DNA from 4 places in the Paenibacillus sp. M2 genome. Region 4 is predicted to be linked to each of the others. Evidence: predicted binding sites of a transcription regulator. Region 4 holds the regulator's gene; each other region holds the start of a gene.

Region 1 (4,352 bases), 1.0 Mb from region 4:
CAGCATGAAACAGCTGTCCGATATCAGGAGCCTGAAGGCGGTACAATTGCCGTTCTTTGAGACGCAGCCCATGCGAGGCAAAATGGGAGAACGGACAAGCTACGAACCGCTCCATTCGTGAGACACTCGTCCTTACCTCTGTGCCATACAGTCTGCGACTGGTGGCTGTACGTAGTGGTAATGCTCTATTACGATAAAAGATCGATCCCATCAACCGCTCCAGCTGAGGTCTGCTTGTCTCTCGAGATACATGCCAATTGTAGACCGCCCACCACATTTCAGGAATGTCTTCTCCGCGGCGCCATTTGCGCAATTGTCCAATGAGCGTTGACAGACTCTGACCCGGATGGGTGACATAGGACCAATGCGTTTCTTCTGAGTTCGCAACCGGTGGTTGAGCGAGCAATGGCTGTTCTTGTAGACCAAACATTTTCCGTACATGGCGGACAATCTCGGAAGGAAGCAGTGCTTTTCCCTCATCATCTGCAACCGGGTAACTCAGCCACAACTGGCTGCTTGCCGCTGTAAGTGCCGTGTAGATCAGAAAACGTTCATCCAGCATCTGCCTTGTTGCACCTGGTCCAAGCGCCATGCCACGTTCAGTCAGTAACACTCTCTCCAGTTCCGTTAATACGCCATCATCCTGAGGTACGGCGGGTAATTCACCATCAACGGCGCCAAGGATAAATACGTATTTGATGTCCTGAAGGCGTGTACGGTCCATGGAACCGACCAATACCTGATCAAGTGCTGGTGGTACCAGACCCAGCTTCAGTTCCGTCAATCCGGTCTCAATCATCCCGGCAAACAGCGTGATATCCAGCCGTTCATTCCCCATCATATCGACCATCTGATCCAATAAATCCAGCACAGCTCCCCACATCTGCCGATGTTCTCTTGACCGTTCGGGGTCACCTTGAGCCTTAGCTTCAGCAGACATGTTCTCCAGCTTCCATGGGATCTCAGCATCTTCCAGCAGTCTGTATAGTGCCTCGCACTGGGCTTTGGCTGTCTTTGCCTTTTTCATTCGTTTCTCAAAAACACCCAAGGAATCTGTAATGACCGTTCGGCAGTTCTCCATTAATGAAAGCATCTGGTCCCGTCTTCGACTACGGCCATCCTGACCGTTGTCTTCCAGCGACAGGCTTGGTACATACTTCCATGGTTTGCCATCAGTCCAACGATACCCGTGAATACCACAAGCCAGTACATAATTCTCAAGCTGGTCCATATCTTCACGAGTGATGGAACCATCACGCGGAAGCAGCAGATCCGTTTTGACACAGCGAAATACATCCTCGTAACGCCAATGGCGCCGAACAATATCCAGTGCGGAACGGATAAACTCGGATAATGGATGATGAAGTTCATTTCTTCTGCGGTCCAGAAAGACGGGTACGTCATAATCCCTGAATAGAGGTTCAGCTATATCAGCGTAGGTATCCAACTGACGAACAAGTACTGCCATATCCCGATAACGCGCACCTTCGTTTTGCGCCAGACGCCGCATCTCACGCAGTGCTCCCTCCATCTCAGCTCGTCGGTTCTCCGCTGCAACCAGTCGGATTCCGGAATCAAGGCCATCACTTTTCCAACGAATTCGGCGGTCGAAACCAGCCTCCAGATGAGCAAGTCCCGGACGATCCTTGTATCTCGGTGGAATCTCCGAATCTAGCACGGTTATATCGCTCGGTACACCCAGTTCTTCAGCCATTCCTTTCAGACGCGCGTAGGCACTCCCCGTGGGATAGAACAGCTCCAGTTCTCCAGGCAGAGCCCCCTGATCATATGGACGATCCAATGTCAGTGCAATCGTCACGGAAGAGCACTGCAACATCAGGCGACCAATCACACTCATTTCCTGTGGCGTGAATCCCTGAAAACCATCAATCCAGACCTGTGCATCCTGCAGCAATGCACTTTCCGACAAACGATCTGTCAGCTCGGTCAACGTGTCTTCATCATCAATATATAAATTGGTCAGTTCCTGTTCATAGTCACGATATATCAGATTCAAGTCATGCAACTTGTCCTCCAGAATTGGCGAAGTGGATGAGGTATTCCCTCCAGACAGCCCTTCTTCCAGCAATGATGGATCAACTTCATAACGTTTAAATTCACTATATAAGTCATTTAATTCGCCTATAAAACCCAGCTGGCTGCCGGATGCACCAAACAGCTTTAATTCTTCCTTACGACGCTGGATTACTTTATAGAGCAGCATCTTTTTGCCTTCGGCTCCGATCGGAATACGAGCAGAACCACCTGCTTCCTGCATTACACGATAGGCTAAACGGCGAAAGCCGAGCACTTCTGCACGCATCGTACCTTTAATTGCTCCAGAAGACACCAATGCCTGCTCTGTTCGAAAAGAACTCTGTTCTGGAACGAGCAAAATCAAAGGTGTGCCTTGCGGTTCTTGTTGAAGCAGGGATGTAATTTCCCGGGTAATCAGCGAGCTCTTGCCGCTGCCTGCCCGGCCAATAACAAAACGAACGGACATGTCTAATCCTCCAAACCACACGTACAAGATTTTAATTCCCAGTATAACATATCTGACTTGGTTCGGAACATACGTTTGCCACTATCCGGTAAAACCGGAGATCATCTCCGTTAACACAGCAAAACAGCAAAAAGCCCGCAGCTAGCACACACTGTGGACTTTTGACTTGATCTATAGATTAAATTAAAGATAATTTACACTTGCCACTCCGATGACAGAACAACCCTCCGATCGCTGCTATTCCCAGATTTTCTTGATTCAATTTTTAAAAAGTGAAAAAAAACGAGAATAAAGGCGAAGATTATGCTTCCGAAGCAGCTCTTCAGAAAGCTTTTAGCTTCACTCCTTCAGGTTATTTCTGTCCTCTACGTTCTCGTGTAAATCTTTAGTCCAATCTATACAGTGAAATTTGAACGGAAATCATACGATTAATTCTTTTTGCTGCGCACTTCGAAAATAGCAAATTTGAGGTAATGTCCTTCATCCACACCCAAAATTTGCGGGTGATCCTTACCAGCTGCCTTCCAGTCGATTAGACGCAGTACTTTTCCTGCATCTTCTGCTGCATCGGCAATCGTGTCCAAGAAAAGGTCAGGACGCATGTGATACGAACAGCTGGCTGTTACCAAATATCCGCCCTCATTAACCAGTTTCATACCTTGCAGGTTGATATCCTTATATCCGCGGCATGCACCTTTAACTGCTGATTTCGTCTTGGCAAACGCCGGGGGATCGAGGATGACTACATCAAATGTTTTACCGCCAGCTGCAAGCGCTTTGGAAGTATCTACTTTTTGTTCGCCAGCGCGCGCACGTGCAGTACGTTCATCCAGCCCCTTCACTTGTTCACGCAAGTACTGGAATGCATCAGCAACTACGAATTCGACCCGGTCGGTGAAACCGTTCAACTCCACATTTGTTCGTGCACTCTCAATGGCATGCTCCGAAATATCAAGACAAGTCACTTTTTTAGCTCCATACTTGCAAGCATTCAACGTAAAGCTGCCCGTGTGTGAGAAACACTCCAGTACAGTGGCACCATCCCAATATGGGAATGTAACTACCTTTCCGCTTTTATTCACAGGCAAGAGCTGCTCTGTGCCATCCTGCTCAGTCGTTTGAAGTGTGATTCCACTCTTGTAGCCCCAACCCTTCATGAGCGGTTCGATCGCTGCACGATTCTCACGTTGATCGAAGAAGTAACCTGTCTTCTGTCCTTCCACGATATCGACTTTAATGAGTAGTCCATTCTCTGTAACCGTGACATGCCGTGGACACTCTCCGTACAGCGGACCTTTGGTCTGCTCCAAACCTTCCAGTTCACGAATCGAGACATCACTGCGCTCGTAAATGCCTTCAGGCTGCATTACTTCAATGAGTGCCTGTACAATGGCTTCACGGCAACGATCCATGCCAAGTGTAAGCAACTGTACAACGAGAATGCTGCCGAATCGGTCAACGATTAATCCTGGCAGAAAATCAGCTTCGCCGTAAACGAGACGGTAAGCCTCTCCATCCTGGATAAAACGTTCCCGATGACGCAAGCAATCGCGGAAACGCGCTGCAAAAAACGCCGTATCCATTTTTTCGGACTCCAAAGGTTGATAAGCTACAACCCTTACAGTGATTTGAGATGCGGGATTGTAATATCCTGTCGCCAGATAGCGACCTTGATGATTCAATACATTGACCAGATCTCCCGGTTCCGGGTTTCCGTCAACAGAGGCAATTTCGTTGTTAAATATCCATGGATGTGCATGTTCAAGCCGCTTTTTGCGACTGCGTTCGAGTGTAACTGATGGCAAGGTAGATCCACTTCCTTTAATTTAATAGTTCAAAAGATAGGTTT
Region 2 (4,352 bases), 430 kb from region 4:
CCTATAGCTGTTACCGTACCATCAGATTTAAGACCAACGGTATGGGCATTACCTGTATTCGTAGCCATATGAACATTACCCGCTGCAACTGCGACGATATCGCACCAATCGCTTACCTTACATTGACCATATTTATTATCACCCGCAGCTGTTACTGTTCCGTCAGATTTAAGGGCAACGGTATGACGACGACCCGCCGCTATGGTACAGTTACGGAGCCGTTTCGTCTCAAAAACCGCTTCATTCCGTGAATTGTTGTAGTCCATTTCTTTCTCCCCTCCACAAATTGAAAATCCGCCGTTAGTTCAACTACAAGACATAACGTTTAGCGTTCATATCTTTCACAGAAAACATGCTCAAGAGGACATCAACATATTACTCTTATTCAACGTTGTATGTAATAATCTTGGCTGTCAAGATAACGGAACCACGCCGTACTAATCCAGGTATGTTGGTATCACCCTTCTGAAGGATTCATCCTTGTTTTAGTCGAAACAATATGGATAAATGTATCTGCCGCGTGATTTCTCTCATTTTATATGTTTAATATGCCAATGCAAAATTTTGAGACAAAAAATACCGACCCTTCAATTTCAAAGGTCGGTTTACCCAAATCGGGAGAAGAAAACAATGGTTATAGCTGTATTATATCCACCCCATGACGTTATATACTGTATTCTGCTCTAACTCTATGTTTATGTTGGCATATCAGTAATATCAACGCTCATATGTTCCGTAAGCATTAAGGTCACATCCACTTTCACTTTGCTCCACAATAATGTCATTTTGTGAAGGTAACCTCTTACCGAATAATTTACTGTTAAACTCAGCTCGGATCTCTCCTCTTCAATGATTTTTATATGATGTTCCTTTAAACTTTGTTTTGATTTGTACATCTCTAAAGCAATTTTCTTTTGGGTACCGTCCAGGTAATCAATATACACCGATTTCATTTTAAAGTTTGAAGCGTATATTTTATGCTTATCTACCTCCAGAGCACCTAAAAGATACGGAAGCTCTACCAGCCTCTTTACGAGTGCAAGTTCCTCAGAAGTTTGTCTCACCGTACACACCTCCTCCTTCTTCAAACTTTACAGTGACCAATTGATCAAAATCGACCCATTCAAATCCATTATCCATTTCAATTTTTATTTTTTTTCCAAAGGCGCTGACTGAAGTGACGATTCCGTGTATATACCGATTGCCTGACTCATTAAACACTTCAAAGGTGGCTTGCAACGTATAGTTGAGGGACATATCTATATGTTGAGCAATAATCTCCCACTCATCTTCATGAATCAGTGGTTTCGCTTGATGATGAATTTGAGTACGATGCTGTATAATTCGTTCTTTATGTTGTGGAAGCATCATGCGGCTCGATTCCCATAATCCATTGGCCTCCAGTTTTTTGCTCATTTGTAATGCCCCCCAATTTTAGATGCTCTATCAATCGCTTGACCTGCAGCCGTAATGGAGCTCGCTCGCAGAATGGCAATGTCGCCATATCGATCCTTAATGTTGTCCATCACCTGATCAATGGCTCGTTTCTGCTCTTGATCATCAAAGAAAGATAGTTGATATGTATCCGCGTTGGATAATTGAGACAGGGATACGCCTACACGGCGCACAGGTTGCCCATCCCAATGTTGATGGAATATGCGTTTGGCGATCTTGCACACATCAACGGTTATGTTTGTAGGATCAGACAGTTTAACTTGCCTGTGAAAACCAGTGGGGTGATCAAAATCTGCTCCCGATACACTCACAGATATGACACTACCCATCAGCCCTTTTTTACGGGCTCTTCTGCACACTTCTGAACAGATATCGAGAATAACCACTTCGATCTCCCATGCTTCTGTGAAATCCCTAGGCAGGGTCATTCCGTTTCCGATATCCTTTTGTGTGCTGTGTGTGTTGACGGTTACCGACGAATTGTCGAGTCCATTGGCGACTCTCCAGATGACTTCTCCATTAACACCCCACTTGCTTCTTAATTTAGAAAGAGGTGTATTCGCCAGGTCTTTAATGGTTCGGATACCCATCTTCCACAGATGTTTTTCCATTCTTGAGCCAATCCCCCACATATCGCGGATGGGCTTATCTCCAATGTGAAGATGCAACTCCTCTTTCTTTAAGTGAAAAATGCCACCCTCCGCTTTTTTAGCAATCATATCGCAGCACAATTTACTGATAATTTTGTTTTCACCAATTCCTGCTCTGGCATAAACCCCTGTTTCATTATAGATTTTGTCTTGAATTTGTTTGGCCAGATCGATTGGATCATTACCAAATAGATGCATAGACCCTGTAACATCAGCAAATAATTCGTCTATACTGTATGGCTCGACCAGATCGGTGAATTCCTCAATAATGGACATGATTTGAGTGGAAACTTCGATGTATTCTTGCATGTGAGGTTTTACAATGATCAGTTCAGGGCATTTCTGAAGAGACTGCCAGAGTGGTTCCGCGGTAGATACACCTTTAGCTTTGGCCAACGGACAAGCGGCAAGGATAATGCCAGAACGTCTTGCTGGATCGCCTGCAACGGCGAGTGGTTTATTTTTGTATTGGGGCATTTTTGCCTTTTCGACTGAAGCATAAAAACTCTGCATATCAATGAGCATAATGGTTCGCTGCTTAGTCCACACTGAAATCACTCCTGTACATTTAAGAACGTATGTTTCTATATATTATAAACCGAACATACGTTCTTTATGCAAGAGGTAAATATTTATATTTGGCATAGGACCATCGAATTCGGAGCGTCCGATTTATACAAACCCCATTTACTATAGAATTACGCAGCTCCAGGGTTCTGTTCGTTGACATCCACCTTTAAGTGGTGTCTTTTGTAAGCCCCTTGTCCTCATGTTCCCTCCCCTTATAAAGCTAGATATTGTAGAATAAAGCTAGAGATGATCGTTCTTATTCTACAGGAGGAAATGACATGTTGAAGGAAAAGTGTCCCACAGAGAACGGCTCTATTTTTTCAAAGCTGGCACTCGGTCTAGTTTTGATGTTTATGCTGATTGTACTGATCTTCTGGTGGATCTATCGATTAAATGTGGAAGATATTCAACGAGAGTTAGAAAAGAATAAATTGGGCGAAGTGCGATTCATGTCCTCCCAGCTATCGAATCAATTTGAGCAGGTATTAATGAATGCGCTAACATTATCAGAGGATCAATCCGTCAGAGGTTATACATATGTTCTTCATTACGGAAATGATTTTGCTAAATACAAGGCCAAGCTGGAGCTCATTGAGAAGCTGGCATTAAACAGTGCTTCCACCTCATGGAACAATACCATTATTTTGTATTATCCGGATCAAAAGGACACGGTATCTTCTGATCCCCAGTTTTCATTTCGATCATTCTCCATGTCCAAAGATCCGCTCGATCAATGGATATTACATATGAACAAGGATGGTACAGGTTATTATTCACATCTCACCAAGGGACATCGAGGGCCGATGTATATCGAGATCAGGATCTCATTAGATGTTTTGCAGAAAATGATGTCTGATTATACATCCGGAACACCGATGCTGTATGATTCCCATTTTAAAACAGCCATTCGAGGTTCAGGCTCCCTTGGACTTGCCCAGGCTGATGCTCAGGTTGTTCCACAGCTCAGAAATGACAGAGGTTTCTTTGAAATCTCCTTTCAGGACAGGAATTACTTCATTACTTATATGAAAGCAAGTATTCTGGATTTGTACTTTATCGACTATCATCCAACCAATCAGCTTCAGCAATCGATTTCACGTAACAATACGCTGTTTGTGCTGGCACTTGTAGCCCTGCTGCTTCTTTCGCTTTTGTACATCTTGGCTCTGCGTAATCAGATTCAACAACCCATTATTCGGTTGCGTAAAGCGATCGACCGGTTTGACCGGGGAGATTTCTCCAGCCGTGTCGACGAAACCCATATTATGGAATTTGAAATCCTGGGTCGATCGTTCAACCGAATGGCTGAGAATACGCAGACATTAATTGAGCAGGTCCTTATTGGAGAACTTTCCGTCAAAGAGGCCAGACTCAAGCAGTATCAGGCTCAGATCAATCCCCATTTCCTATACAACTGTCTCAACTATATCCAGAGCAAATCGAGTGTAAAGGATTATGAATCGGTCACAGCCATGACCTTGGAGCTGGCTTCCTACTGCCGTTATATTCATCGTATTGAAGATATGGATTCGACGCTGGGTGAAGAGCTTCGTTTTGTGAATCATTACATGTCCATTATTCATATGCGAAAAAAAACGATCACTTTTGATATCGATGTACCCAAAGAGCTTCTCTCGGTCCGTATCCCTCGTATGATTTTGCAGCCACTCGTTGAAA
Region 3 (4,352 bases), 470 kb from region 4:
AACAATTCATAGGAAAGGAGGTGAGGATATGGATAGAAATCTTATGCTTAGATTTATTAATTTAGGAACAGGAGCAACAGCACTTTGGGGAATTACTCTTATCATTGGATATGTGTTTGCTTCAGATCAAGAAATGATTGTCCGAACATCAATTTTCACACTTATTAATGCAATATTGTTTTATATGACAAGACGAGACATTAAAGAGACGAAATAAAACAAAAAAGGATTGAATGAATATTATAGAAATTGTACATAACTATTTGAACATTGCGGGTGGTATGGCGGGCTCAATGGCTCTGCTGTACTTACCGATTCGTCTAATTAGTTTCATGAATAAAACAAGATTCTCACATAAAGCATACTATTATGTTGTATTGAGCACATTTATTTTGGTTTCAGTGCTGCAACGCTTCGATATTATATAGGAAGGAGGTTAAGTAAATATGGTCGACTTCGCATATCTCAACTCTCCTGAAGGAAAAGAAGAGATGAACAGAAGACGTGAGGAGCGAAGAGAACAGGAAGAGTTTGAGCTTAAAACAGTTTCATTCACAGGGCATCGTCCCAATAAACTGGGAAATTGCTACAGCCTCACAGATAGCCAATCCAAATACATAAAGAGTAAGCTTGAACCAGTGCTAATCCAACTGATTGAGAACGAAGGAATTGAAAATTTTGTCTCTGGTGGTGCAATTGGATTTGATCAAATAGCATTCTGGACTGTTCGGGGATTGAAGAAAATAAATTATCCAGATATTCGCAACATAGTGGCTGTACCATTCAAAAATCAAGCAATTAAATGGACTGATCGCGAAACTCAACACTGGTACAAAAAGATGATTGATATTGCTGATGAAGTTGTTTATGTAGATGAGTTGCCAGAATATAAAATCGAAGGTGTACCTATTGGTGACTATCATGTAGCAAAGATGCAGAAACGTAACGAGTACATGGTAGATAAAAGTAGAATCATTGTATCAACATGGGATGGCACAAAAGGTGGTACAGGTAATTGCTGTAGGTATATAAGAAAAGTAGGCAAGACATTATACAACCTAAAACCACAGTATGACTTTGAATTAGATATTGCATATGGAGTTAATGGATAAAGGAGTTGCAAAATGAAGAGTAGAATTTGTGTTTTACTATTAGTTATATCAATGGTGATGCTTACAGGTTGTGAGAAGGACAGGAAGACAGTTTTCAATCAGACATACATAGAAACAGTCAGCACACAAAAGGGAGACATTATGATATTTAAAAACTTAGATGGGTATAAATATGGTTGGATTCTAGATCCATCTGATTCGTTTAATATAGTTAAAAACAAAACTTATGATATTGAAGTATCACTAGAGACAATTACAACTTATGGAGGATTTATCAAAGGAGTTTTGGATAAATAATCCTATAAAGGACAAGTTTTAACAAGAAAAAGGGTGGAGAAATCCACCCTATAGTTTTACCATTCTATCGTAAGCAAGGTCATACCAATAAACTGCTCCAGTATTCATATCAACGTAATACCATCCGTATGTCGCTATATGATCTGGAAAGTCTTCAAATACACGAATTACATATTTACCCTCGCTTTCTCCATCTTCCATCATACTTAAACTGTATTTATCCACATCTTTCTTAATTTTTTTGTACACTAGATCAAAAGCATCGTCCAAGCTCACTTTCTCCTTTGGCTGCTTGCCAATATAAAGATTGTCCCCCTTTAACGAAACCTTCTCGCCAATGGCATTACTCATACTTCTAACTGGTACATATGTAGTGTTTTTGTACGTTATTGCATCAGTTGTGGACTTCTTAGTTCCATCTACATAGAGACTGACTTTCTGGATTACTGCTTTAATCGGTGTGGTAGTGGCTGCAAATGCTGTTGCCCCTGTAATTGTTGATCCGATCAGAATACCAATGACCAAACCCTTTAACTTGTCCTTCATTGTAATTCTCCTCTGTTATGTGAAATAGATTGCTTATTGTAGTATACAACTTAAATATCTATATGAACTACAAAAATTTCCTGTTGCATAAAGAACGTCTGTTCGGTGTATAATACATATACAAACAAACGTTCTTATTTGATTATGGGAGTGATAATAATGACGAAGAAAGAACGGACAATTATGCTAATTGACATGCAGTCGTTTTACGCCAGTGTGGAAAAGGCTAAAATGCCTCAATACAAAAACAAACCATTGGCAGTTGCAGGAGATCCAGCAAGACGTTCAGGAATTATACTTGCTACATGTCCTCTAGCTAAAGCAAAAGGCGTGTCAACCGCTGAACCATTATGGCAGTCACTTCAAAAGTGTCCTGAGTTGATCATTGTGAGACCACATATGCAAGAATATATAGAGGTTTCGACTCAAATTATGAGTATAATTGAGGAATTTACTGACTTAGTGGAGCCCTATAGCATAGATGAGCTATTTTGTGATGTGACAGGCTCTCTACACCTATTTGGTAATGACCCGATTGACTTGGCAAAACAGATCCAAGACAAAATATTGAATGAAACTGGGGTCTATGCGAGAGCAGGTATATCCACCAATAAGGTGATGAGTAAACTTTGTTGTGATATGATCGCAAAGAAAATTGATGGTGGAATATTCTTTCTTAGAAAAGATGAACTGCATGATCATATAGGTGATAAGCCAATTCGTGATATGTGGGGTATTGGATCAAGAATGGAAAAACACTTGTGGAAAATGGGGATTCGAACAATAAGACAGCTTGCGAATACACCTCTGTCCAAATTGAGAAGTAAGTGGGGTGTTAATGGTGAGGTTATTTGGAGAGTGGCAAATGGACTTGATGACTCTCCTGTAACCATAAATACCCATAGTGTGCAAAAGGATATAGGCAATGGCATGACGCTCCCTAGAGACTATACAGAACAGTGGGAAATTGACGTTGTAATACAAGATATTTGTACTGAAGTGTGCAGACGTGCTCGTAAAAAAGGATTAATGGGTAGCGTAGTAACTATGAGCTTATCTGGGGCAGACTTTGATCATCCAACTGGATTCAGCAGACAGGTCAAATTGCCAGATCCCACTAATATCACAGTAGATGTTTGTAAGATAGCTAAACAGATCTTTCGGCAACATTGGGACGGTCAGCCTGTGAGACGAGTTGGGATATCATTATCCAATCTTTCCAATGCTGAGACGTATCAATTATCATTATTTGATGATCAGGAACAAAAACGTGCGATTGACAAGGTGATGGATGACATTAAGGATCGCTATGGAGATATTGCCATACTTCGTGCAAGCTCAATCACATCTGCTGGTCAGGCCATAGACAGATCAAATAAAATTGGAGGTCACTATAAATGAGAAAAAAACTGGAGGCAAATGGATTGTGGGAATCAAGTCGTATGATGTTGCCACAACATAAAGAAAGAATCATTGAACATCGCTCACGAGACAATGATCAGATTAGACCTCTTCTTCACGAGGACGAATGGGAAGTTATTTATCAGAACATAGGAATATCATACAAATATACTGAAGAAGCGAATTTTGAGATTTTTGAATTAAATTCAAAACGAGTTGTGAGCGGAATTGTTTCGAAGGTTAATGAGTTAGGGAAGAAGGTTAGAATCGAATGGGAAAATGGACACGAATGGATTGATATAAAAAGCTTAGTTGCAGTGCGATTATCGGGAGGGGGATTAGAGTAATGAAACAAAGTGCTGAAGAGTTGGAATTAGTGAAAAAATATGCTGAGATGCCATTACTGTTAGACGTAATAGAGGAAGACAAGAAAAGAATAAGTGAGAGCAACGTCATATTAAAAAGAGAGTTGAGTTTTTATTTAAGTGCACTACAAGACAGGGTGACCGCTGACATATACGATCTGAAGAAGGCATTAAGAGAGCATGACATTAAAATTATCGAACAAAAAAGAACTGAAGACAATTTGTTTATTTCTTACTCAATTCGCGGATATCAACATAAGATGAACCCACTGATGAGTAGGGTTAGAACAGATGTATTAGTGATGTTAGCGGACTACATGAGAATAGATTTAACTAAGACATGAGTAGATCGTTGTGCTTGACTTTTAAGAGTAAATATAATAATATTAACAGTATAATAAAGAGTGATTGTTTGAAGGTAAATAATGCAATCTGTCGAATAATAATACTATAAAAAATTCACACCGGGAGATGATTTTGTGTCATATTTAGAGCCAAATCTTCAGCAAGCACTTCTATTCACCCAAGAGAATGAAGGTGTATTGAGAGCTGTGAGATCCGAAAGAATGAATGAGTTTAGAGAGTTGGAAAGAGTAGGCTATATTGAGCTAGATCAAAAGGCTACAGGAAT
Region 4 (4,352 bases):
GTCAATTCAGGTACACCATCCAACTTCTCTTGTTGCAAAGCAGGACAACCGTTCGTTAACAGCAACAGTTTGTATTTCCCTTGTAATTGACGCAAAGTATCCATCGTTTCTTCGTACACATGAGGTCTGGATCTACGTTCTACTCCAAACTGTGCGGCCAGTTGTTCAGCAAGATCTTCCCGATCTATACCCAACTTCAACAAGCCACGACGCCAGGATTCTTTACGGTAAACTGGAGCAAGTTGTTCCAACTGACGGAACTCAGCTTGATCCCCACCTGTAAAGTTGGCCCAAAGGCCTTCAAACGGATTGATTCCAATCATTTTGGTAAAAGGAAAGGTCTCATAAGATTCATACAGTGCACGTGCCTCGTTACGAACAGCTTCTTCAAGTTCCTCCGGTTTGACCCCAGTCTCTTGTGCTGCAATTAGACAAGTCTCATGAAAAGCTTCTCGAACACTACGCTCATCCCATAATAAAGTATCATCCAGGTCGAACAAAATCGCTTTTAACGCCATTCCGATCATCTACCCCTTTATGCAATAATTACTTTTTGACGGTTTCCACGGTGATCTGGTGTGCTTTTGCAAATTTCAGCAAACGTTCTGCAATCGCATCTGTATCGTAACGGTTCAATAACTTGGTGAACACCCATCTTTTCCCGCGACTGTTATGTTCGATAACAACTGTACCCGGTTCAATTCTGAATTTGACGATATCTTCAACCCCGATTGAACGTTCACGATTACCCTTCGTCGTTATAATCCGATTACTGCTAATCTTGATGTATGGACGGCGAAGCATGAAGATGACTGCCAAAAATACGTAAAGCAGCATGGTCACCCAGTCCCAAGTTGTCATTGGAGCTTGCACAAGGAATGTGCTCATAAACAGATACAAAAAGGCGAGACCGATCAAAAATATTGGGAACAACAAGCTGCGTCCCTTAAAGACTTCTTCACCTGGTGTACCAGTGATTGGTTGACCACTTTTTTTGCGCTGCTGATTTAACTGCTTGGAATTTTTCTTAACCGTTCTCTCGAACGAACGCGACATGTGAATCCCCCTTATGTGTCTTTGTATCGGCTTACATAATTGCAAACCAACATTTCCCCCTATAAATTGCACACTCAAAATAACAGGAAGAAACCTAAATATCATAATGATATCATTAGGTTTCGTTAGTGTTTGAGTTTGCCTTGGTGGCCTTTGTCATTCTCATCATCAACAATCTCAATGGTATCCAGTTGTTGTCTGAAATTGCTGCGAATATTGCTCAAATAAATCTCTCTTAGCTCGGCACGTTCAGCAAGTTCTTCCTCTGACAATCCCGTGGACTTTTGCTTACGAGCCAATTCGTTAATGCGTGCTACCAGACTATCTATATCCAAGCTTGTCCCCTCCAAAAATACAAAGTCATATTAACTTTGCCATTATAAAGGCTGCTTGTCAAGCTGACACGCGCTAACACTCATTGACGTGCATTTTATTCTGCAAATTGCGGTAGAGCTAGTACTTGTCCCACTTGGATGGAAGTTGTATGAAGTTGATTCACTTTCTTAATTGCTTCTATATAAATACGCGTATCCATATTCGTCGGTTTATGTTCCAAAGAAATACTCCATAATGTTTCCCCTTGTGAAACAGCTATCTTTCCTCCAGGCAGAACATCATTCTCATTGCCAGCAAATACAGTTAAAACAGTGCTGCATCCAATAAATATAATCAAAGAAGTAATGGCTACCTTTAACATCCATGAAGAAATCTTGAAACGCGCTAAAACCTTCTTGTAGTTCCCTATGTTAGACTTAACCAGTTCCGAATTCATTGGTTCATAAATGCTTTGATAAGTAGAATATCTCATTAAATACCCGCCCCCAAACGTTTGTTCCTATCTGTTGGAATCAATATAACACGAACACTTGTTTTGTTCAATAGATTTTTAGAACAATTGTTCGCTTCTTTTTTGAAGGAGAAATATCTTAATTCAAACCCTTCTGCAAAGCATTTGCAGTATTACGCTCTGACTTTTGGACAAATTCGGTTCTATAAGTTAAAACACACTGATTATATACCATTTTATTTAGAACTTATGTTTGTACGAACGGAGGTTCTATGTTATAATTTTCCCAAACGTTACTAAAATGGGGTTGATACGGTATGTCGAAGATATCCAGCAGGCAGCAGGCTATTCTGGAGTTTATACGAAATGAAGTCCGGTTGAAGGGGTATCCTCCTTCCGTACGGGAAATTGGTGAAGCGGTTGGACTGGCTTCCAGCTCAACAGTACATGGACATTTGGATCGTTTGGAGAAAAAAGGTTTGATCCGACGCGACCCTACCAAACCAAGAGCCATTGAGCTTCTGAGCCAGGAAGAATCTGAGCATTCTCATCAATTTGCTCATAGCGTTGCACGTATTCCTGTCGTTGGTAAGGTTACAGCCGGGGTTCCAATTACTGCAACCGAGAACATTGAAGACTACTTCCCTCTTCCTACACATTATGTAGGTGAACAGAAAGTGTTTATGCTTTCAGTAGTCGGGGATAGTATGGTGGAAGCAGGAATCGTTAACGGAGATTATGTAATTGTCCGTCAACAACAGACTGCTGATAACGGCGATATCGTCGTTGCAATGACTGAAGACGATGAAGCTACAGTGAAAACGTTCTATAAAGAGAAAGATCATATTCGCCTTCAACCGGAGAATGCGACCTTCGAACCTTTACGTTTGAAACATGTTAGTATTCTGGGTAAAGTCATTGGCCTTTTCCGAGATATTCATTAATATTTAACTTGAGTAACAAAACTAGATGTAATGAAATACGAAAGAGGTTGCCCTGATGAACAGGACAACCTCTTTTTTTCATGTTTATGTTATTTATGCGGCTAATTATTCACTGCGTTTCAGAACACTCTTGTGATGCGAGAACACATCAAAGCTCTGTTGTCCGTGATATGAGCCCATACCGCTCTCTCCGACACCACCAAACGGGAGATAGTGTGAAGTCATATGAGAAAGTGTGTCATTAATACATCCCCCACCGAAGGATACTTGATTCAGAACCTGATCCTGCAGTTGCTCATCCTGTGTGAAGAGATATAGCGCCAATGGTTTTGGCCGGCGAACAATCTCATCCAGCATAGGATTCAGGTCACTGTACGTAAACACAGGAAGAATCGGACCGAAGATCTCTTCTTGCATCACAGCTGATTCCCATTTCACATCTCCAAGTACAGTCGGCTCAATGAGCAACTGCTCACGTACAGAACGCCCACCAATTAGCGTTTTGCCATCTGTGAGGAATTTCGACAGCCGATTAAAGTTACGTTCGATGACAATATGCGGGAAATCAGCGTTTTGTAACACATCATCCCCAAATTTATCTTTGATCTCTGCGCCAATCAGATTGATCAATTCATCATGAACTTGTTCATGCACAAGCAAATAATCCGGAGCAACGCAAGTTTGGCCTGCATTCAGGAACTTACCACGAACAATTCGCTGGGCCACCAGCTTCAGATCTGCATCACTATACACAATAGCCGGACTCTTACCACCCAACTCAAGAGTTACAGGAGTCAAGTGCTCCGCAGCTGCCTTCATCACAATGCGACCAACACCTGTGCTGCCTGTGAAGAAAATATAATCAAACTTCTCTTTCAACAATGCTGTACTGGCCTCAACTTCTCCTTCCATAACCGCAATATACTCCTGAGGGAAGATCTCCTGAATCAGATCATACGTCAGACGAGATACGGCTGGTGTTAATTCAGAAGGCTTGATAACTGCACAGTTACCGGCCGCAATTGCTCCAATCAGTGGGCCAAAGGCCAGTTGGAACGGATAATTCCAAGGTGCAATAATAAGCGCCACTCCGTATGGTTCCGGGTAAATGATACTCACCCCATCCGGCATAGCCGAATTGGTTGGGACTTGTTTTGGTGCAGCCCATTCCTGCAGGTGTTCTAATGCAAAATCCAGTTCACCCAGAACAATGCGAATCTCGGAACCGTATGCTTCCGCCTCAGATTTGTTCAAATCTGCCCGAAGTGCATCTTGAATCCGTTGTTGATACTTTTCAATTCCCTTTCTAAGCTGTTGCAGCGCATTAATCCGATACTCGATATTTTTAGTTTGTCCTGTATAAAAAAATGTACGTTGTTCTGTCACTAGTTGTTTTGCCTGATCCATAATAACATCTCCAATTAATTATTTAAAATTTAATTGTTCAAAATTTAATTAAAGTATACCTCTTCTATATGAAACTTTCAACATACAAATGAAACATCCATGCTCCGCCTGATAGGATCCAGTTGAAGCTGCACGCTCTAATTCACGGCAAATGGTCG

Evidence for each region. Region 4 encodes LexA, which represses DNA repair genes until DNA is damaged. Its sites were predicted from a motif close to CGAACATATGTTCG; they were not measured.
Region 1: the regulator LexA is predicted to act here: its motif matches at 2,568-2,581, upstream of addB (helicase-exonuclease AddAB subunit AddB).
Region 2: the regulator LexA is predicted to act here: its motif matches at 2,705-2,718, upstream of ACETMN_RS17010 (DNA polymerase IV).
Region 3: the regulator LexA is predicted to act here: its motif matches at 2,077-2,090, upstream of ACETMN_RS21395 (DNA polymerase IV).

The regions. Positions count from the first base shown of each region.
Region 1 is NZ_CP169648.1:5,200,147-5,204,498, forward strand. It holds gene addB (helicase-exonuclease AddAB subunit AddB) at 1-2,503, opposite strand, end outside; gene ACETMN_RS24065 (class I SAM-dependent rRNA methyltransferase) at 2,932-4,308, opposite strand.
Region 2 is NZ_CP169648.1:3,775,343-3,779,694, reverse strand. It holds gene ACETMN_RS17025 (RCC1 domain-containing protein) at 1-266, opposite strand, end outside; gene ACETMN_RS17020 (hypothetical protein) at 696-1,064, opposite strand; gene ACETMN_RS17015 (YolD-like family protein) at 1,048-1,416, opposite strand; gene ACETMN_RS17010 (DNA polymerase IV) at 1,413-2,630, opposite strand; gene ACETMN_RS17005 (sensor histidine kinase) at 2,954-4,352, shown strand, end outside.
Region 3 is NZ_CP169648.1:4,666,998-4,671,349, reverse strand. It holds gene ACETMN_RS21420 (hypothetical protein) at 1-1, shown strand, start outside; gene ACETMN_RS21415 (hypothetical protein) at 29-217, shown strand; gene ACETMN_RS21410 (SLOG family protein) at 447-1,112, shown strand; gene ACETMN_RS21405 (hypothetical protein) at 1,125-1,409, shown strand; gene ACETMN_RS21400 (hypothetical protein) at 1,458-1,955, opposite strand; gene ACETMN_RS21395 (DNA polymerase IV) at 2,115-3,356, shown strand; gene ACETMN_RS21390 (YolD-like family protein) at 3,353-3,703, shown strand; gene ACETMN_RS21385 (hypothetical protein) at 3,703-4,065, shown strand; gene ACETMN_RS21380 (hypothetical protein) at 4,201-4,352, shown strand, end outside.
Region 4 is NZ_CP169648.1:4,201,370-4,205,721, forward strand. It holds gene ACETMN_RS18960 (HAD family hydrolase) at 1-518, opposite strand, end outside; gene ACETMN_RS18965 (hypothetical protein) at 547-1,056, opposite strand; gene ACETMN_RS18970 (DUF896 domain-containing protein) at 1,182-1,391, opposite strand; gene ACETMN_RS18975 (LysM peptidoglycan-binding domain-containing protein) at 1,487-1,864, opposite strand; gene lexA (transcriptional repressor LexA) at 2,161-2,787, shown strand; gene ACETMN_RS18985 (aldehyde dehydrogenase) at 2,893-4,194, opposite strand; partial or broken gene ACETMN_RS18990 (helix-turn-helix domain-containing protein) at 4,243-4,352, opposite strand, start outside.